2 regions of the Paenibacillus cineris genome follow, and region 2 is predicted to be linked to the other one. Evidence: riboswitches for the same ligand, from Rfam matches in the RefSeq annotation. Region 2 holds a riboswitch; the other holds the start of a gene.
What was found. Region 2 has a riboswitch for cobalamin ahead of KI379_RS23095 (ribonucleoside-diphosphate reductase subunit alpha). Riboswitches for the same ligand answer to the same signal wherever they lie in the genome.

Region 1 (10,662 bases), on a different contig from region 2:
TCTTTTGCTCGCCGACCTGCAGGTCATTGCGTCCGCTCAGCTCCGCGTTGACACCCATATGGTGCAGCGCGTCGATGACCGGCTGGGTAAACTTCAGGAAATTGTGGAACGATTCCCCGTCGTCTTTGGTAATGAAGCTGAAGTTGAGGTTGCCGAGGTCGTGGTACACCGCACCGCCGCCGGAGAGCCGGCGAACGACCTTGATATTGTTGTCCTTCACGTATTCCTGGTTGATCTCCTCGATCGTGTTCTGATGTTTACCGATGATGATCGAAGGACGGTTAATGTAAAACAGCAGGTAGCTGTCGTCCATGGGCAGATGTTTGAGGGCGAATTCTTCAATCGCCAGATTGACGGCAGGGTCGGTAATTCCCTGGTTATCGATAAACAGCATATTTGATTCCTCCGTTAAAAGGCCTTAATTAATTCGGTTCCTTGTCTATTGTAAACCAATTGCGGACAAGAAACAAAAGCGAAAACCGAATTGACGCGCAGCGAAATTTGGCGCCATAATGGGGTCATTCGCAAGCGATTTAAGACAGTGAACTGCTGGGGGGAAAATACATATGCTGGAACGATACGGACATGGCGGGGATCTGGAGAGCGCGTCGGAACTGTACGGCGGCGATCCGGCGTCCTTTCTGGATTTCAGCGCCAACATCAATCCGCTGGGTCCGCCGGAAGGCGTCATGGCGAAGCTGGGACAGGCGCTGCCTTCCATCCTTCGTTATCCGGATCCAGGACACCGACGCCTGAAGGCGCTGCTGTCCCACAAACTGGGCGTGGCGCCGGAACATTTAAGCATCGGCAACGGTGCGGCGGAATCGATGGCGCTCCTGCTGCTCGGGCTGGCGCCGTCGAGGGTCGGGATCGTGCAGCCCTGCTTTTCGGAGTACCGGCAGCTGTCGGAGCAGTTCGGCGCCGAGGTGCATGCCGTCTTCGGCAGCCGGGATCGCGACTGGAGAGCTGAGATTCCGGACATTGCCGGACTGATGAAAAAGGTGGACCTGCTCTTTCTGGGGCAGCCGAACAATCCGAACGGTGTGCAGTATCCGCTCGAAGAGATTCGGGAATTGGCGGCCGAGGCGGAGCGGACGCGGACCTATTTTGTCGTCGATGAGGCATTCATCGACTTCATCCCGGAAGGGAATCGGATGACGCTACTGCCGGAGCTGGAGCGGTTTCCGCGGACGATCCTGGTCCGCTCGATGACGAAGTTTTATGCCATTCCGGGGCTGCGGCTGGGCTATGCGGCCGCGCATCCGGACGTGATCCGGGCGATGACGGGCAAGCAGGTGACGTGGAGCGTCAACGGCTTGGCCCTGCTCGCCGGGGAATTTTGCCTCGAGGGCGGCGAGGCGCATGAGCGCGAGACGCTGGAGCTGATTGCCGCAGAGCGCGCCCGGCTGAGGGCTGGCCTGCGGGGGCTGGGCTGCCGCGTGAGCGGCGGCGAAGCCAACTTCCTGCTCGCGGAGCTGCCGGCACCTTGGAGTGCCGGGGAGCTGCAGCGCGAGCTCGGGCTTCGCGGCGTCCTGATCCGCAGCTGCGCCATGTACCCGGGTCTGGGGCCGGGACATGTCCGGTTTGCGGTGAAGGGAGCGGACGCCAACGCGCGGCTGCTGGCGGTGCTGGGCGACGTGCTCGCCAGCCGGGCGGAATGATCTGCGCTGATCTGCACGGAAGGACAGGCTGTGCAGGCCCAAGACGCAGGGCTGGTACGGCTGCTATGCCGGTAGGCGCTGGCGCGGGATGTGCACATCCTTTGCGGACCGGATTTTGGAGTCCGCATAAACACAAGATCGATATGGGGGATAAGAAGCGATGACGACACCATTTATGAACGGATTGCAGGATACGTACCGTTCCACCGTGTGGCCGGGGCTCGTGTTGACGCGGAAAGAGCGGCATTTGCTGCTTGAGGCGCCGGAGCTGCTGGACAGCCTCGGAAGCTCCATTCACGGAGGCGGCATGAGCAGGCTGCAGCGGGTGACGAATATGTATGTAGACCGGACGTACGACTGCAGCGACCCGGTGCGCGATACGGAGGAATGGCTCACGGCGTGGGGATACCCGCTGGAGACGACGGCGGGGCTGCTGACGGCGGTCCAGCTGCGCCATGCGGCGGTGCATGAGGAGAAGAACGAGCAGGCTGCAGTGTTCTGCTGTACGACGGCCGGCGTATCCAATGCGGCCCGTGCCGGCTCGGAGCGGCGGACGTTCGCGGCCTATACGCCGGGAACGATCAACATCATGCTGGCCATCGACGGACAGTTGACGAAGGCGGCCATGCTGAACGCCGTCATGACGGCGGTGGAGGCCAAGGCCGCGGCGCTGGCCGATCTGGACGTGCGCGACCCGGACAATGGGCTGGTCGCCACGGGAACGACGACGGACGCCGTCGTTCTCGGCGTCAGCCAAAGCGCCGCTTACGCCGGGCTGCACCACTATGCGGGCACCGCGACCGACCTCGGCGCGATGATCGGACGCGCGGTGTACGCCACGGTGAAGGAAGGCCTGCTGGCGGCCTGGAGCGAGCGGAAATGACCGCAATATGGATCCTTGCTGCGGCTTTTATCATCGATTGGATCATCGGGGATCCGAGGTGGATTCCCCATCCGGTCATCGGCATGGGCAAGGCGATCAAAAAGGTGGAGAATGCCATTCGGGCAAGGGTCACCCGCCCGTTAGGACTCAAGAGGGCGGGGATACTGCTCCCGGTCATCGTGGCGGGCGGCTCCCTGCTGCTGACATGGCTTGTGCTCTGGGGGCTGCATCAGGTGCATCCGTGGCTGGCCTGGGCGGTGGAGGCGCTGCTGATCGCCACGACGATCGCCGTCAAAGGGCTGAAGGATGCCGGCAAGGAAGTGCTTGGCCATCTGCGGCGCGGCGATCTGCCGGAGGCGCGCAAGTCGCTCGGCATGATCGTCGGCCGGGACACGGCCCACTTGGACGAGCCGGAGATCGTCCGCGGCACGGTCGAAACGGTGGCTGAAAATATCGTCGACGCCGTCGTCTCGCCGCTGTTCTACGCCATCATCGGCGGCGCGCCGCTGGCGATGGCCTACCGGGCGGTGAACACGCTCGATTCCATGGTCGGCTACAAGAATGACAAATATTTGCAGCTTGGCTGGGCGTCGGCGAGGCTGGATGACATTGCGAACTTCATTCCCGCCCGGATCACCGCAGGCATCCTGGTGCTGTCCGCCTGGCTGCTGCGGCTGGACGCCGCCAGAGCCTGGCGCACCGTGCGCCGGGACGCGCGCCGCCATCCGAGCCCGAACAGCGGCTTTCCCGAATCCGCGGTGGCGGGTGCGCTCGGCATCCGGCTCGGCGGCGAGAACGTGTACCACGGCGTCGCCTCGTTCCGGGCTTACATGGGCGAGGCGCTGCGCCCGATGGAGGCGCGCGACATCACGATGACGATCCGGCTGCTTATCTTGGTATCGGTCATCTTTATTCTGCTGGGCATCGCCGTACTGTGGGCGGCAGGGGGCAGCTTATGGACGTCCTAGTGAAACAGGTCGATCTGCTGCTGGTCCGGCATGGCACGACGCGGTGGAACCGGGAGAAGCGTTATCTCGGGCTTACGGATATCCCGCTGGATCCGGGCGGCAGGGGCGAGCTTGCGCCGCTGGCCCGGGAGCTGGCCGGGAAGGCGTTCCACCGCGTATACTGCAGCGACCTGGCCCGATGCCGGGAGACATTGGCGATCATTAGTCCGGCACACGCAGATACTGCGATGTATGACCCGCGGCTGCGGGAAATGGACTTTGGCGCCTGGGAAGGGCATACCTATGAACAGCTGCAGCACGAGTTCCTTTACCGGCAGTGGATCGATTCGCCGCAGCAGGTGACGCCGCCGGGCGGGGAGTCATGGGCGGATTTTGCAGGGAGGATCGACGGGTTTATCGGCAGCTTGTTGAAGGACGTGGAAGGGGTATGCAGAAGACCGGCAGAGGCCCAGACCGGCGGCGAGGCGGCGCATTCCCGATCGCAAAGGATCGAGACCGGTAAGGCGGTACTGCCCGGATCACAAGAGAACGAGACTGGTGAGGCGGCACTGCCCGGATCGAAAGGAATCGGTGACAGGAAGGAGGCTCTTTCCCGATCGCAAGGACCGGAAGGCACCGGCCCCGATTCTCAGGTTCAGCCGAAAATGCTGATCGTCGCCCATGGCGGCGTCTTGCGGCAGCTCGCGGTCCGCCTCGTCCCGGGGCTGTCCTTCTGGGACGTTCACGTTAAGCCCGGGAGTTTGCTGCGGATCCGGCTGAGCTTCACTAACGAAACCGGCGGTTGGAGCGGTATGCTGGTGAATGAAGCTTGAGAGAGGATGCAAACAAGGTAATGGTCGTCATCGACCGGTCAGAGCTTTTCTGCACTCCGGCAACGGGAAACGGCGAAAGGGCTCAGGCAGCCTTCATGCAAGGGCGCGCTTCCCGAATCGTCCGTTCCCCCGAGTTTGGACATGCTTGCGGGCCCGCGTCCGGGCACGCGACCGGATATGTATCCCGGCAAATGCCGGACACAAAAATTCCATTGTCACCCGCAGGCTTTTCCCCTATAATCAGGACAAAAGAAGCATGGCCAGGATAATTGAATAGGAGTGCTTGTGAGGTCCCGGAAGCTGTCTGCCGTATAAGGCGAGCGTTGATCCGGGTGAAAAGGGAAGCCGGTGCAACTCCGGCACGGTCCCGCCACTGTAAACAGGTATGTCCCCAGGAAGCCACTGTCCCGCAGCAACACGGGATGGGAAGGCGGGGACGATTTTACCCAGCCTGTAAGTCAGGAGACCTGCCTCACGAGAGGAAATGACGGTCCTTCGAGGAAAGGATTACGTTTCACGTGCCCTTCATAACGCATGTTCGCCGCAGCTCAAGCAAGCATTAGCTTGACCACTTGACCTCGCAGCATGCTACAAGGCACACCGGTCCATCGCGGCGATGCCGCGGGATGTTCCGTGCAGACGTAATCCCTGATTCTTGATCGAACAAGAGTCAGGGTTTTTTAGTTGACAAAGAATGGAGGGCAGACGCCATACGCCTGCTCATGGTGAGCAGTGGCGCTGCAACTCTAGCATTTCCGTCAGGTTTATTCCGTTTTCGTATACCGGTCAGGCCTCTTTTGTGCAAATTATTCGATAGACAAAGAGGGAGAGAAAGAAATCATGAACGTAACCTTGAAACGCTGGTCCACAGGCCTTGCGGCGCTGCTGCTTGCCTTATCATTGAGCGCCTGCGGCGCCAAGAACGAAGATAGCTCCGCCTCGCAGCAGCCTGCTGCCCAAACGGAGCAAAACACGGATAACAGTGCGTCGCAGACAAAGACAGACGAACTGAAAACAACCTATCCGCTGACCATTCAGGATGCGACGGGAGAGTCCTTTACTTTCAAGGAAGCGCCGAAGCATATTATCTCGGTATCTCCTGCAGAGACGGAGGCGCTCTTTGCGATTGGTCTGGACAGCGAGATCGTTGGGGTATCCGATTATGACGATTATCCGGAAGCAGCCAAGTCCAAGGCGAAAATGGGCGGCATTACTAAACCGAACGAGGAAGCGATCATTGCGGCCCAGCCGGACATCGTATTCACGGGCATTTCGATGAGCGAGGAAGCGGTGAAGAAGCTGCGCGACCTTGGCATTCAAATTTTCAAGACCGATCCGAAAACGGTCGATGACGTCATCAAAAATATCGAAACCTACGGCCTCATCACCGACCATCAGGCGGAAGCCAAAGCGGTGGTCGACAAGATGAAGCAGGAGGAAAATGAGGTTACCGAAGCAGTCAAATCGCTGACGCCGGAGCAGAAGAAAAAGGTATACATCGAATTTTCCCCGGGCTGGACGGTCGGCAAGGGCGAGTTCATGGATGAGCTGATCACCCTGGCCGGCGGCGTGAACGTGGCGGCGGACACCGAGGGCTGGAGCGAAATCAGCGAAGAGAAAATCATCAAGGACAACCCGGACGTGATTTTGTATGCCAACAGCGTCATCGACGAGAAGACGAAGAAAAGCCTTGGCGACATCATTAAAGGCCGCAGCGGCTGGGACCAGATTACAGCCGTCAAGAACGATGCGGTCATCGGTCTTGACGACAATCTGCTGAGCCGTCCGGGCCCGCGCGTCACGCAGGGCTTGAAGGAAGTGGCGAAGGCCATTTATCCGGACCTGTTTAAATAATGAGCAAAAAGCTGGCAGGCTATGGAGGAATCGGCATCGTCCTGCTCGTCCTGACCCTGCTGATCTGTCTGGGGATCGGCTCGGTCGCGCTGCCGATCCGGGACATCGCCCTCATTCTGCTGCACCGGATTCCATGGATCGGGAGCCATATCGACCCGACGTGGAACGCATCGTTTGAGCAGATTATTGTGAAGGTGCGGCTGCCGCGGATTCTGCTGGGCATGCTGGTCGGCGCGGCTCTGGCCGTGGCCGGCTCGGGATTTCAGGGCGTGCTGCGCAACCCGCTCGCCGATCCGTTTACGCTCGGGGTTTCCTCGGGGTCGGCGGTAGGCGCGTCGTTCCTGATCTTTTTCGGGCTGCAGTATTCGTTTTTCGGCGGCTGGACGCTGCCTGCGGTCGCTTTCGTGACCGGAATGCTGACGCTGTGGATGGTCATCGCGTTGGCCAGGGAGAGCGGAAAAATTCCGACGAACAGCCTGATTCTGTCAGGCGTGGTGATGCAGTCCTTTCTCGGAGCGGTCGTATCCTTCCTTTCGGCGATGTCGAACCGGACGATCAATGAAATTATATATTGGACAATGGGCAGCCTCAGCCTGCGTGGATGGTCGTATACGGCCATCCTTTTGCCGTATTTTCTGGTGGGATTTGCGGTGGTCTGGAGCCGGACCCGCGCGCTGAATCTATTGTCCTTAGGTGAGCGGCAGGCGGCCCATATGGGAATGAACGTGGATCGTGTGAAGCTGGGGGTGCTGCTCGTCAGCACGCTGCTCACGGCTGCCGCGGTGTCGGTTGCGGGCATTATAGGGTTCGTCGGACTCGTCATTCCGCATGTGATCCGACTGATCACCGGTCCCGATTACCGGCTGATCGTTCCGCTGTCGGCCATCGGCGGAGCTGTCTTCATGGTCTGGGCTGACACGATCGCCCGCTCCCTGCTGGCGCCGACGGAGATTCCGCTCGGCGTGGTGACGGCCTTCGTAGGCGCTCCGTTTTTTGCCTATTTGCTGTACCGGAACAAAAAGCAGCGGAAGGGGAGATGGACATGATCGAGATCAGGGAAGCAGGGAAACAGTATGGCGGCATCACAGCTCTCCATGGCCTCAACTGGTCGGTTCGGGAAGGCGAATGGTGGGGGATTATCGGGCCGAACGGCAGCGGCAAGTCAACGCTGCTGCAGCTGATCTCCGGCGTGGAGAAGGTCAGCAGCGGCGAGGTGCTGATTCACGGCAAACCAGCCTCTGCCTATAACCGGAAAATCCTCTCCCGCATGATGGCCGTTCTCCAGCAGGACGGCCTTCCTCCTGTCCATTATCCGGTCAGGGAAGTACTGGAGATGGGACGTTACCCGTACCAGGATTGGCTCGGCCGGGACGAGGGCGGCGATCCTGACGCCTTGATCGAGAACATTATGGAGAAGCTGCAGCTGCACGCGCTTGCGGACCGCCCGCTGGATGAGCTGAGCGGCGGGCAGCGCCAGCGCGTCGCCCTAGGCAAAGTGATGGCGCAGGAGCCGCAGATTCTGCTGCTTGACGAGCCGACGACGTATCTGGACATCCGCTACCAGCACCAGTTCATGGAGCTGGTGGCACAGTGGCGGAAAGAAGAAGGCATCACGGTCGTCGCCGTCCTGCATGATTTGAACCTGGCGGCGCAGTTTTGTGATAAACTGCTGGTATTAAGGGACGGGCAGGCGGTCGGAATGGGAACGCCGGAAGACATGCTTACCGAGGAAACGATCCGTCTGGTATACGGTATTGAGCCGGTCATTGTTCCCCATCCGGTCAGCGGTATTCCGCAGGTGCTGGTGACCAGGCAGCGGTAGGATTAAAGCAGCCCGGAGGAGAGTGCGGAAAGTAAGCGTGCTGTGAGTTGATCGGTTTGAAGGCAGTTTTACGAGAGAGGGAGTAGATGCAAGATGAACGAACTTTTGAAGCAGTACGTGGAGCGGATTCAGCCCCTGGATGAGACCGCGTCAAAGGAGGCGGCTGCCCATATCGCCAACCTGACGGTACCGCCGGGCAGCCTCGGCAAGCTGGAGTCGCTGGTAATCCGGCTGGCCGGCATAACCGGAGAGACGAAGCCGTTGTTCGAGCGCAAAGAGGTTATCATCATGGCTGCGGACCACGGGGTGTGCGAGGAAGGTGTCAGCGCCTTCCCGCAGGAAGTGACGCCGCAGATGATTCTCAATTTTCTCGCCGGAGGCGCGGCGGTCAACGTGCTGTCCCGGCTGGCCGGCGCGGACATCGTCTGCGTCGACATCGGGGTGAAGAGCGACCTGGCCCATCCGCAGCTGGTGTCCCGCAAGGTACGGTACGGGACGGCCAATATGGCCAAGGGGCCGGCGATGACCCGCGAGGAAGCAGAGCAGTCGATCCTGACCGGCATCGCCGTCGTCGAGGAAGCGGTGGCGCAAGGCGTCCGCATCTTCGTTACCGGCGAAATGGGCATCGGCAACACGACGGCCAGCTCGGCCGTCATGTGCGCGCTGACCGGCACGCCGGTCAAGGAAGCGGCCGGACGCGGGACAGGCCTGACCGACGAGCGCCTGCTTCATAAGATCGGTGTCATCGAGAAGGCGCTCGCCGTCAACGCGCCGGACGCGGCCGACCCGATCGATGTGCTCGCCAAGGTCGGCGGGCTCGAAATCGGCGGCCTGGCCGGCGTCATCCTCGGCGCCGCCGCCCATCGATGTCCCGTGGTCATCGATGGATTTATTTCCAGCGCCGCCGCTCTGCTGGCGCGGGCGATCTGTCCGCTGGCCGCGGAATACATGATCGCGTCCCACGCCTCGCATGAGCAGGGGCACCGCCTGCTGCTGCAGGAGCTCGGGCTGGCGCCGATGCTTGACTTGGACATGCGCATCGGCGAAGGCACTGGCGGCGTGCTCGGCCTGACGCTGGTGGATGCCGCATGCCGCATCGTGCGCGAGATGGCCACCTTCGAAAGCGCCGGCATCTCCGGCGGCGAGGCGGTGACGTCCGAGTGAGCGTACTCGTAACAGGCGGCGCCCGCAGCGGCAAAAGTTCCTTTGCAGAGCGCTTGATGATGGCCCACGCCGGGCAGGCGGTGTACGTGGCGACGGCGCAAGCCTTTGACCGGGAGATGGAGGAGCGGATCGCCCTCCATCGGCAGCAGCGCACCGAAGCGGCGTATCCCTGGGAGACCCGGGAGGAGCCGCTGCGGCTGGCAGAGCTGCTGCTGGCGCTGCGCGCGGCTCAGGCTGATCCTGCTGGCGCAGCTTTATCCGCGGAGGATCGCGCGCCGGCCGTGCTGGTGGACTGCCTGACCTTGTGGCTGTCCAATACGCTTCTGGCGCTGGAGGGCGAGGAGGATATGGAACCGCGCCTCATGGAAGTCATCAACCAGCTCGTGGAGCAGATTCAGGCGTATCCCTCTCCGCTGGTTCTGGTCACCAATGAGGTCGGTGACGGCATCGTGCCGGAATACCGGCTGGGCCGGGTGTTCCGCGATTACGCGGGCATCTTGAACCGCAAGGTAGCGGCTGTCAGCGACCAGGTTTTTCTGGTAACGGCCGGCATTCCGATCGAGCTGAAGAGCAGGGAGTATCACCTATGAAAATGAACGTTCAGGCGGCTGCGGCCGCTTTTCAATTTCTGACCCGTTTTCCGGTCAAGATGACTTTGGATTATACGCCGGAGCTGTTTCGCCGGAGCACGCGCTTCTATCCGCTGGTCGGGCTGGCGGTCGGCTTGACCGTCTGGATCGGTGGAGCGGCCGCTTCGTATCTGCTTCCGCCGCTTCCTGCCGCCGTGCTCATGCTGATTCTGTGGGTCGGCCTGACCGGAGGCCTGCATCTCGACGGCTGGATGGACACGGCGGACGGCCTGCTCAGCTACCGCTCGCGGGAGCGGATGCTGGAGATCATGAAGGACAGCCGGGTCGGGGCCATGGGCGTCATGGCCTGCGTGCTGCTCCTCCTGCTGAAGGCATCGCTGATTTACTCGCTGCTGCTCGGCGGCCTCCCGCCGCTGCTTCTGCTGCTGCCGCCGGTATGGAGCCGCTGGTTCATGGTCCATGCGATGGCTTCCTGGCCGATGGCGCGGGGCAAAGAGGGACTGGCGGGCAGCTATTTCAACGGCATGACCCGGAAGCAGAGCATGGAGTCCTTCCTGCTGGCGGCAGGGCTCACCCTGATCGCGGCGCTGCTGTCTCCGCTGCTTCCCTACGGACCTGCCGGGATCTGGAATTATAGAGGCATCACCTGGCTTCATGCCGGATTAGCCTGGCTGCTGCTTCCTTTGGCGGCATGGGCTGCCGGATGGTGGGCAGGGCGGCGGATGGACGCCAAGCTCGGCGGCTTAACGGGCGACACCTACGGCGCGCTGAACGAGGGCATTGAGACTGTGCTTCTGCTCGTGCTGACCATACTTATCTACCGTTTTTGACAAGGGGGCAGACGCGATGGAATTAACCGATACAACACGGAAGGACGGCTTACCGGGAGCCGTGCTGATGCTGCAGGG
Region 2 (10,662 bases):
CCGTTCGATCGCTTCCAGCACCGAATGCGGCTTTTCCCGGATGTAGACGGTCCGCAGCAGGTCATCGCTGCTGAGGGAGCCTAGCGCCTTCAGAAAGACGCCCCAGCCGCGGTTCCAGATGTCCAGCAGTTCTTCTCTTGAGGCCACGGTGCCCTCGAACTCGCTGTCCCGGTCGCGGCCTTCTTTTTCCCCGTCGGAATCAAGGAAGTTCGTCCAGCGGGAGATCATGTTCCCGCTCATATGATGAACGATAACCGCAATGCTGTTGGAGTCTTCGTTTAACGACCAATTCAGCTTATCGTCCGGAACCTGCGCGATCGCCTTCTCGGCGGAACGTTTCAGTTCGGCGAATTTCTCGTTGACCACCCGGAAATATTCGGTCCCGATATCGTGGGCGCTCATTCCAACCACCTCCGCTATAAAATAACTTTTTTAAACCAGTATAGGGGCCGTTCTTCTTTCCCGGCAAGCAGGGAGGTGACTCTACAATATCTTTTCATTTTCGGGTCTTCCGGTTTTATCGCCGCTCCTGCCATTCCTGATCTCCCATATCCCCAATAGTCCGCGGTTACTCCTCTTTGGGGACGGGGGGGACCAGCTCGGCGATGCCGCCCATATAAGGCCGAAGGGCGTTCGGAATGTAAATCGATCCGTCTTCCCGCTGATGGTTTTCGAGCAGCGGAATCAGAATGCGGGGCGAGGCCACGGCCGTATTGTTCAGCGTATGGCAGTGCTGCAGCCTGCCTTCCGCATCGCGGTAGCGGATGTTCGAGCGCCGGGCCTGGAAGTCGAGCAGATTCGACGACGAATGGGTTTCGCCGTAGGCTCCGCGGCTCGGCATCCAGGTTTCGATGTCGTACTGCTTATACGTCTTCTGCGACATGTCTCCGGTGCAGACGGCCATCACCCGGTAAGGAAGCTCCAGCAGCCGCAGGATCTCCTCGGCATGGCCGGTAATTTCCTGAAGCATCGCCTCCGACGCCGCGGGATCGTTCTCGCAGAGAACGACCTGCTCGACCTTGGCGAACTGGTGGACGCGGTATAAGCCGCGTACGTCGCGGCCCGCCGAGCCGATTTCCCGGCGGAAGCAGCTCGACACGCCCGCGAGCCGGATAGGGAGGGCGGCGTCGATCACTTCGTCGCTGTAGTACGACACCAGCGACACCTCCGAAGTGCCGACGAGCCACTTGTCCTCACCGGCCAGCTCATAGGTCTGATCCTTCCCGGTAGGGAAAAATCCCGATCGGGCCAGCGCTTCGGGACGGACCATGACCGGTACGTCCATCGGCGTAAATCCGCGCGAGGCCAGGAGGTCAATCGCCAGCCGCTGTACGGCCAGATGAAGGAACAGGCCAGCTCCCTTCAAATAATAGCTGCGGCTGCCCGCCGTCTTGACCCCGCGCGGAATATCGAACAGATCGTGCAGCTCGCCGAGCGTGACATGATCCTTCATCTCAAAATCGAATTGCCGCGGCGTCCCGATCCGGCGGACTTCCACATTGTCGCTGTCGTCCTTGCCAATCGGCGTGTCCTCCGAGACAACGTTGGGGGCGAGCAGCATCAGTTCCTCAAATTTGCTGGTTGCCTCGCGCAGACCGGCTTCGCAGCCGTCCAGGCTGCGGTTAATCTCCTTCACTTGGCCCTTAAGCTGCTCCGCGGCTTCGTCCTTGCCCTGCTTCAGCAGTCCCGCGATGCTCTTGGTCAGCTCATTGCGCTGAGCCCTTAGCGATTCCGTCTCCTGCAGCAGCCTTCTCCGCTTCTCGTCCCATTCCAGCAGATCGTCCACCTGAAAGGGAATGTTTTTTTGCTCCGCGACTTGCTGTACCTGTTCCTGATGGTCACGGATGAATTGAATGTTTAACATCGATACCGTCTCCTTTGTCCTTTTGTCCTGTAAAAATACAAAAAGCGCCCTCATCCCTTGGGACGAGGAGCGCTTGCTCGCGGTGCCACCCAATTTGACCAGCCTGCCCGAAGGCAGTGCCGATCCGCTTGGTTCCGCGATAACGGACGGAGGCCGGTTAACTTAGAGAGAGAATGGAGGAGCCGCTGCACTGTCATGCTGCGTACACGCGGGAATCGCCATCCGCTCCGGTCGAAAACGCCTCACAGTTGGATGCTGTTCATCGGCGTAATGTCACTGTTCAGTTCTTTGCGGTTTAGTATAGCGTAAACCGATCAAAAGCACAATATACATACATCCCTTACCTGGATGTGTACTCCTCCAAAAGCTTTTGTATGTTTTGGTGAATGCGGAGCAGGCTCTCCACATCGGAAGCGGGGAGCTGCTCGAGGGCATACGCCATGGCTTGGTAGGAGCGGGGCTTAGCCGCCGACTGAAGGGATCGCTCCCGTCCAACAGCGGTAAGGCTCAATTTGACCTCCCTGCGGTCTGTTTCGGAGATAACACGGTCCACCAATCCCGATTGGACGAGGCCTTCCACTTGAACGCTAAGGGTGCTTTTAGGAGAAGAGAGACGCTCGGTTAATTCTCTTAGTGTCATGCCGGGCGCGGTATACAGCGTGTTCAGGATGGCGAGCTGCAGCACGGTTAATCCTAGTCCCTCCGCGTTGCTGCGGGTAAACTCCAGAAGGCGTTTTTGAATGCCAGAAAAGGATTGAACGACTTCAGCGGCCAGCTTGATTTGAGGATCTTGGCGTTCTTGGTGATCCATGGCTCAGGCAACCTTTCGCTTATTAATTTGTTCATTGATGAACAGTTCAAATATGGACAAATTATATGCGGATTTGGGGCATTTTTCAAGGTTCAAATCTCCGATTCAGGGTTAAAAACAAGTACCACATTCTAACGAAAGAAAGGTGATCACGATGATCGGACTCGCGATTTTGTTTTTGATCATTGCCATCGTAGCTGCGATTTTCGGCTTCTTCGGCATCGTTTCTGCGCTCGTTGGCGTCGCAAAGGTGCTGTTCTTCGTCTTCCTGATCCTGTTTATTCTGTCGCTGATTTTTGGCAGAAGACGTAGCAGTTGACGCATGCTGCGCCGCTGATCCCAGTTCATACGAACACTCGATAAGAGCAGAAAAGGCTTGCGCCCACATACGTGTGGGACAAGCCTTTTTTTTGGGTTGAGAGAATTCGAAACGGTGTAAGTTTTATCCGGTCCGCATGCTGGTGTTTGCTGCAGGCTTTCGCGCGGGCTTCCGCCAAAACAAGGTAAGGCTTTGGGTGGTGCACCAAAGCGCAAACAGGAGAAACAGCACCGACCAGGCGATGGCAGGGAGCACCGTCATGTGAGCCAGGTTGGCCGCGTCACCGGCCTGCCGCGGATTGGTCAAGGAAGTAATGGCCAGGGTAAGCGGCCCAACAACCGATTCTTCCAGGCAAAGGAAGGCGAGCAGAAGGTAATAGAAATTGCGCACGGTGCTGCCCAGCAAATAAAACACGATGTTCAGCGCCATAAAGATGACGAGCCACCAAACGCCGTAGCTGTTCCGGACAAAAAAGAGCAGGTTGACGGCAGCCAGCAGCGTGATCAGGATCAGCCCGGCGGCCTGCTTACGTTTGGCGTACCCGTAGAACAGAAGCACAGCGAAGATGGAAGCGATCGTATACCCCGACAGCGAGACGAGCACGGAGCTCCAGCCGGAGGATAAATAGGAGTAGGTGGTCCCGCTGTGATCGGCATTGAGTTCAATGCGCAGAACCCTACCGGAGAGCAGCAGGGTGACGACCGCATGGCCGAACTCATGAATCATCGTATCCAGGGTGCGGAACCAGGAGGAGAACGGGATCAGCCGGGTCAGAATCGCGGATGCGACAAGAAACAAGACAGCCTTCAAGGATTTATTCACGGGCAACGGGCAGCTCCTTTCCAAACGGTAACATGCGGATCTAATATCTTTTGTTCCATCATACACGATCCAATAAAAAAGGGAAGCGCAGCGGAGCAGCACTTCCCGGTTGTTGCGGAACTAGCATATTGCAGGCGAGCGGCTTACAGATCGTCGAATCCGTTGTCGTCGCCGACCTTGCCGTAGTTGCGGGATTTGGCTTCGAAGAAGTCCGTTTTGGTGGCGTTGAGCGCCTCGTCGGAGAAAGGACGAATCCATGGCATGCAGTTGGAATCCACGCCTTCGTAGCCTTTTTCCATCCCCATCATTTTCAGGCGTTTGTTGGCGATGTACTTGATGTAGTCGGACAGCTCATTCAGATCGATGCCTTTGACCTCGCTGAGCGTGTAGTGCGCCCAGTTCGTTTCCAGCTCAACCGCGCGGTCGATCGTGCGGTAGACGTAGTCCGTGTTCTCCTTCGTGTTCAGCTCAGGGAAATCCTTGAGCAGCTGCTTGAACACTTCGCCGAAGAAGTAGCAGTGCTGGTTCTCGTCGCGCTGGATGTAGGAGATCATTTGGCTGGTCGCCATCATCTTCTGGTCACGGGCCAGGTTGTAGAAGAAGGCGAATGTGCTGTAGAAGAAAATGCCTTCCAGGATCAGGTCGGCAACAAGTGCTCTAAAGAACGTTTGCGGATTCTGCTCGTCGCGGAACTCCTGGTAGATTTCCGAGATGAAACGGTTGCGGTCGAGCAGCACCGGATCATGCTTCCAGTATTCGAAAATCTCTTTCTGCTCCTGCTCCGAAACGATCGAAGACAGCACGTAGGAGTAGGATTGGTTGTGTACGACTTCCTGCTGCCCGATGATAGCCGAGATGGCCTCCAGCGAGGAATCGGTAAAATAACGCTTTACGTCGCCGATGAACATCGTCTGCATCGAGTCCAGCACGGCGAGCAAGGAAATGTTGATCTTGAAGGTGCGCTGCTCTTCCGGATCGAGGTTGACGAACTGCTGCGCGTCTTTGGCCATCGGAATTTCGTCGGCGATCCAGTGGTTCAGCAGCAGAACCTTATACAATTTGTACATATGGGGCATGCGGATATCGTTCCAGTTCAGGATGCCCGAGCATTCTCCTTCGATGATGCGGGTCGAGCGGTTCGGCGCTTCGGTGTTAAAAATCTTTTGCATTTGCATACTCGATTCCTCCTCGTAGTTCTGTTTTTACTTGCTCATATATATCAACATCCATCGCAGAATGCTGTAATCCATATCAGTTGATCTAAATCATTCATCTCTTTCCCAAACAATCTGTCTAAATGGTTTTGTACTTATCATGCAGTAGTGTATTTATAAGGTTTGATACAGTAGCCCTTTCCCGTTTTTAGTTGGCAGTTTTACCGGACGCGTGGCGAGCCTCCCGTATTTTGGCGAAGCCAAAACAGGGAGCAAAGCCGCGCGACGCAAGGGGTCTCCGAGAATCGAGGAGACCACCACTCGCACCGCTCAAACGTAAAAGCGTGTCCCCCATAACCTGCAAAGCAGGAGGGGGACGAAAGCGACTCACAGCACATATTCACATCAGAAAATCCGCCACCCGCCGGTCATCCGCAACATTCCGGGTGTCCAGAGGGCAGCGCCCTCGGGGCCCTCCCTTGAAAGGGAGGGTTTGGGAGGGATCGAAAAAGGTTTTAGGCTTTAATATCTTTTACGACGCACACGACTCGCACTCTTCAATCGTCAGCGCACGGCTGCGGACGTAGTACGTCGTTTTGATGCCGGCTTTCCAGGCGTGAAGGTGAAGCTCCAGGAATTCCGTCGCCCGAATATCCGGACGAACGTACAGATTGAAGCTTTGAGCCTGGTCGATGTGGCGCTGACGCGCCGCGGCCATCTTGATGGACCAATGCTGGTCAATCAGGAATGCCGTTTTGTAATACCAGATCGTCTTCTCGGACAGGTCCGGAGCCGGGTTGGCGATCTTGTAGGTCGTTTTTTCCTCGTAAGACAGAAGGTCGTACAGCGGATCAATGCTGGCGGTGGAGCCGGCAATGATCGAAGTCGAGCCGTTCGGTGCGATGGCGAACAGCCAGGCGTTGCGGACGCCGTTCTGCTGCACTTCCTGCTGGAGCTCTTTCCACTGCTCGGTGGTGACGAACTTGCCTTCATGCTCGCCGTCGACATAACCGCGGCTTGTGAAGTAAGCGCCGTTCTCCCAGTCGGAGCCTTTGAACTTCGGATAGTGGCCTTTCTCCTTGGCCAGCTCCATGCTGGATTTGACGAGCAGGTAGTTGATTTTTTCGTACAAATTGTCGTTATATTCAACCGCTTCGTCGGACTCCCAACGGATGCCTTTAAGGGCGAGCAGGTGATGCAGGCCGAAGGTGCCGAGTCCAACCGCGCGGTATTGGCTGTTCGTATATTGGGCTTGCAGGACTTCAATGTTGTTAATGTCGATGACGTTATCCAGCATGCGTACCTGGATCGGCACCAGACGGTCCAGCACATTGTCCGGAACGGCACGGGCCAGGTGAATCGAGTTCAGGTTGCAGACGACGAAGTCGCCGGGAACCTTGGAAATGACGATCCGGGTTTGGCCGTCCTTGGTCACGAGTTCTTCTTTTTCCACCACGGTGGCGGATTGGTTCTGCATAATTTCGGTGCACAGGTTGGACGAGTAGATCATGCCATGTGCACGGTTCGGGTTCGCACGGTTGACGGTATCCCGGTAGAACATGTACGGCGTGCCGGTTTCCAGCTGCGATTTCATGATGCGCTTCATGATGTCGATCGCAGGCACCGTAATTCTTGGAAGCAGCGGGTGGGCAACCGCTTCGGCGTACTTCTCGCGGAACGAGCCTTGACCTACCGTTTCGTCATAATAATCCTCAAGACCCGCAGGACGGCCGTTGGCATCCTTCCAGCCCATGATTTTCTTCACTTCATGCGGGCAGAACAGGCTCCACTCGCTGCGGGCCTCAACGGCCTCCATGAACAGATCCGGCAGGCACACGCCATGGAACACGTCATGCGCTCTCATGCGCTCGTCGCCATTGTTCAGCTTCAGATCCAGGAAGGCCAGGATGTCTTTGTGGAAGACGTCCAGGTAGACCGCAACCGCACCTTTACGGGTACCGAGCTGGTCAACGCTGACCGCCGTGTTGTTCAACTGGCGGATCCAAGGAATGACGCCGGAGCTGGTGTTCTTGTGACCGCGGATGTCGGAGCCGCGCGCCCGGACTTTACCGAGGTAAACGCCGATGCCGCCGCCCATTTTGCTGAGACGGGCCACGTCGGTATTGGAGTCGAAAATCCCTTCCAACGAGTCGTCCACCGTGTCGATAAAGCAGCTGGACAGTTGTCCAGCAACCTTCTTGCCGGCGTTGGACATCGTTGGCGTAGCGGCGGTCATGTACAGGTTGCTCATGGCCCAATACGCTTCCTTCACGAGCTCAAGGCGCTTGTCCTCTGGCTCAGTATGCATCAGGTACATGGCGATGACCATGTAGCGCTCCTGCGGGAGCTCCATAACGCGTCCGTCGAAATCATGCGCCAGGTAGCGGTCGGACAGGGTCAGCAGACCGATATAGTCGAACAGCAGGTCGCATTTGTAATCGATGCAGCGGCCCAATTCTTCAATTTGCTCTTTTGTATAGCAGGTGAGGAGCTCCTCGCGGTAGATTCCTTTTTGCACCAGCTCGGTAATGAGAGGGTAGAACGCACCATATGGCTCGTCAGGATAGGCTTTGTAGCGGCGGTTGTAAGCGGCCTTCTTGTACAGGGAGGTCAGCAGTGAGCGCGCTGCGGCGAACTTCCAGTTCGGCTCCTCCTTGGTGACCAGCTCAAGCGCCGACATCGTGAACGCGCTGCTGATTTCGTCGCCGGTGACTTCCTCGCGGCGCAGTTTGCTCTGCACGCCCCGGAGGAGGCGCTCCTTGTCCAGGGTCTCCAGCCCCTCCAGGATTCGGTCGGCATAAACGGAGAGACGGATTTCATCAAAAGCCAGCTGGCGGTTGTTCGGTTTGGTAACGAGCTGCGGCATGGTGCAGATCTCCTTTCAAAGTTTGTATATTTGGTATAACGGAAAGTAGGACGATGCTGTTAAGAGGGAGCTCTTGCTGTGCTTGCCCATACAAAAGGCATTTCCGAAGAACCTGAAGCACAGGTACGAAAATGCCGCTAGATCCCGTATGCCCTATTTACGAGCATGGGAAAAAATATCTATCACCCTATGTATAGATATCGACTGGCATCACGCACCTATTCCTCGTAGGCCTTTCGTGAGACAAAACAGGCAGGTCTCCTGACTCCCGAAAATGCGATATTCGGCGCCTTCCCGTCCGCGTGACGGACAGTGGCCTCAGCCGATATCGTGCCGAAAGCTCGGAGCTCTCGGCCTTCCGGTTACAGTGGCGGGACCGTGACGGATTCACACCGTGCTTCCCTATTATGAACGCCTGGCAAATCGAGCCGTGTTCACCTGTTTCCACTATATTTGGTTGCTTTCATACTAATTTAACCCAATATATTGTGTTTGTAAACCTAGTTCCTCTTAAAAGACGAGCAATGAGAATTATACCAGATGGACCCCCGGGGCGCTACTGTGAACCATTGGAGATTAGGCTCTAGAGGGGGGGAAAAGGTAGAAATCGGGCGGAATTTGCAGGAAAAACGCGAATAAAAAATTTTGCGGGCTATCCTTTTGCGATTCCATAGGCGGTCGGGTACAATAAAATTAGGAATAAAGTTCGATCCGCTTGTAAAAGGATAAAGGAGGCGCACGACCATGGCAATTGCAGAGGTAACGGTCATTCCGATCGGAACGGCCACGACCAGCCTGAGCTCCTATGTGGCACAAATGCAGCAGGTGCTGGCGGAGCAGAAGGGGATCAGCTACGAGCTGACGTCGATGAGCACGATCATTGAGGGAGCTCTTCCGGATGTATGGCAGGCGATAGCAGCCCTTCACGAAGCCCCGTTCCTGGCCGGCGCGCAGCGCGTATCCACTTCGGTCAAAATCGACGACAGACGGGACAAAGCCTCAACCAGCGCCCAGAAGCTGCAATCGGTCCGCAACAAATTGAAGTAAATTCCAATCGCAATGAAGTATTGCATTTTGGAGAAGAAGTTGTATAATAGTTTTTGTTTGACGGAAAATTTCATTTTCCACGCTGGTGTAGCTCAGGGGTAGAGCAACGCACTCGTAATGCGTAGGTCGGGGGTTCAATTCCCTTCACCAGCATCTTTCATAAGCCTTACAGGACGCGGTTTTCCGGATTTCGGAGACCGCGTCTTTTTTGTTGATTTGGGCGATCTTCTACCATTTTTCTGCCCTTTAGTCGAGTAAAGCGTGTTTTTTCCATCAATTAAAAGAAAATGAATTTCCCCTGACAACTGTCGCAGGTCCTAGCAGTGCAGCATGAGCAATCCAGAGGCGTGCAAGGTATTCCAAATTAGGACAAGATTCAGGAATGATAAAGACCTATATGTAAGAACCAATTACCTATACAGGGCATATAGTATGGTGGCTCATAAAAACTTCCTTGATGTAAGGCAAAGCCCGCTTTCGAAGCGGGCGTTTTCAATCAGGAAAAAAATCAAATCTTAAGTGCGTTTACCCATACCAAATGGTGGAATGTACATATTGTAATATTAACTTTCTTACAAAGGAGGTACATGTATGAGCGACGGTGTTGTTGGTGGCGTAGGATACGGTTACGGTTTGCACAGCAACGTAGGTGCTATCCTGGTGCTCTTTATTTTGTTGGTAATTATTGTTAAGGCATTCTGTTGGTAATAAAAAGTCATGAATGAGGAAGCCCCTGCTGGCTAAGTGCTGGCAGGGGCTTTTTTTATTATAAATAAAGTAGTTTCTCACTATCTAGGCACGTACAAGTTGGATTACTAGGGTAGCACGCGTTGTACTAATCCCGCCAGCTAGCCGTGGGCTCACTCGGGACCGAGGAAAAATAGTCTTTTAAACCGCTGACTCTGTCCACAACGCTGAAAGGTTTCTTTCATAGAATAAAACTGATCCTATGAAGAAAGGGGAATATCACATGAGCGAAGTTGGTGGAGTTGGTTATGGTGGCGGCTGGTCGACGAGCGTCGGTATCATTCTTGTCCTCTTTATTCTGCTTGTCATCATCGCTAAAACTTGGGGATACTAATTGCTGAAAGGTCCTTAGCCCGCCTGATCGATCCGGGGGCATGAGACCAGCACAAGCGCAGTGATCCGTTACGGGTCCTGCGCTTTTTTTATATATTATCATCGGTGAAATTTTCAGCGGACAAACGCCTAGCCGTAACGGCGGAGAGCTGAGAGTGATCTAGCCGCCGGAGGGCTTCCCGATACCGATGATGCCTGAGCTGGCCGATGAGCACAGCCCTGGGATCACTTATATGAATCGAGAAGGCTGACAGCTGCACCATATTTCTGTAGTTCTTAGCACAGCGCGCCAATCCTGAATAATCCCGGGACCCCTGGGTAAAATACGGGGGATCATTCCTAGAGGAGGTAAACAGCAATGACGATGGTTCGCGACGTAATGACCAAAGACGTAAAGGTATGCGCACCCCATGATTCGATCACGGCTGCGGCGCAAATCATGCGCGATGTCAACTGTGGATCGGTTCCGGTCTGCGAAGGCAAAAAAGTGGTAGGTATGATTACCGACCGCGATATCGTGCTGAACTGCGTAGCTGCGGGGAAAGACCCGGGCAGCGTACACTGCCATGACTGCATGACAAGCGATGTCATTTCGTGCTCGCCGGACACCGATGCCCACGAGTGCGCGAAATTGATGGCCGACCATCAAATCCGCCGCATCCCGGTTGTAGAGAACGGAGAAATGGTAGGGATCTGCGC

Region 1: linked by a shared signal. The riboswitch ahead of KI379_RS01395 (ABC transporter substrate-binding protein) and the one ahead of KI379_RS23095 (ribonucleoside-diphosphate reductase subunit alpha) in region 2 are both predicted to bind cobalamin.

The regions. Positions count from the first base shown of each region.
Region 1 is NZ_BORU01000001.1:251,825-262,486, forward strand. It holds gene KI379_RS01370 (lipoate--protein ligase) at 1-394, opposite strand, end outside; gene cobD (threonine-phosphate decarboxylase CobD) at 567-1,661, shown strand; gene KI379_RS01380 (adenosylcobinamide amidohydrolase) at 1,822-2,544, shown strand; gene cbiB (adenosylcobinamide-phosphate synthase CbiB) at 2,541-3,512, shown strand; gene KI379_RS01390 (histidine phosphatase family protein) at 3,500-4,324, shown strand; cobalamin riboswitch at 4,596-4,813, shown strand; gene KI379_RS01395 (ABC transporter substrate-binding protein) at 5,165-6,178, shown strand; gene KI379_RS01400 (FecCD family ABC transporter permease) at 6,178-7,224, shown strand; gene KI379_RS01405 (ABC transporter ATP-binding protein) at 7,221-8,000, shown strand; gene cobT (nicotinate-nucleotide--dimethylbenzimidazole phosphoribosyltransferase) at 8,094-9,164, shown strand; gene cobU (bifunctional adenosylcobinamide kinase/adenosylcobinamide-phosphate guanylyltransferase) at 9,161-9,754, shown strand; gene cobS (adenosylcobinamide-GDP ribazoletransferase) at 9,751-10,584, shown strand; gene KI379_RS01425 (cobyric acid synthase) at 10,601-10,662, shown strand, end outside.
Region 2 is NZ_BORU01000002.1:497,432-508,093, forward strand. It holds gene KI379_RS23060 (DUF1572 family protein) at 1-402, opposite strand, end outside; gene serS (serine--tRNA ligase) at 569-1,864, opposite strand; gene KI379_RS23070 (hypothetical protein) at 1,854-2,030, shown strand; gene KI379_RS23075 (MarR family winged helix-turn-helix transcriptional regulator) at 2,205-2,675, opposite strand; gene KI379_RS23080 (DUF1328 domain-containing protein) at 2,830-2,994, shown strand; gene KI379_RS23085 (M50 family metallopeptidase) at 3,118-3,816, opposite strand; gene KI379_RS23090 (ribonucleotide-diphosphate reductase subunit beta) at 3,960-4,991, opposite strand; gene KI379_RS23095 (ribonucleoside-diphosphate reductase subunit alpha) at 5,503-7,836, opposite strand; cobalamin riboswitch at 8,071-8,293, opposite strand; gene KI379_RS23100 (MTH1187 family thiamine-binding protein) at 8,581-8,883, shown strand; tRNA gene KI379_RS23105 (tRNA-Thr) at 8,965-9,036, shown strand; gene KI379_RS23110 (YjcZ family sporulation protein) at 9,475-9,591, shown strand; gene KI379_RS23115 (sporulation protein YjcZ) at 9,854-9,964, shown strand; partial or broken gene KI379_RS34135 (manganese catalase family protein) at 10,065-10,214, shown strand; gene KI379_RS23120 (CBS domain-containing protein) at 10,322-10,662, shown strand, end outside.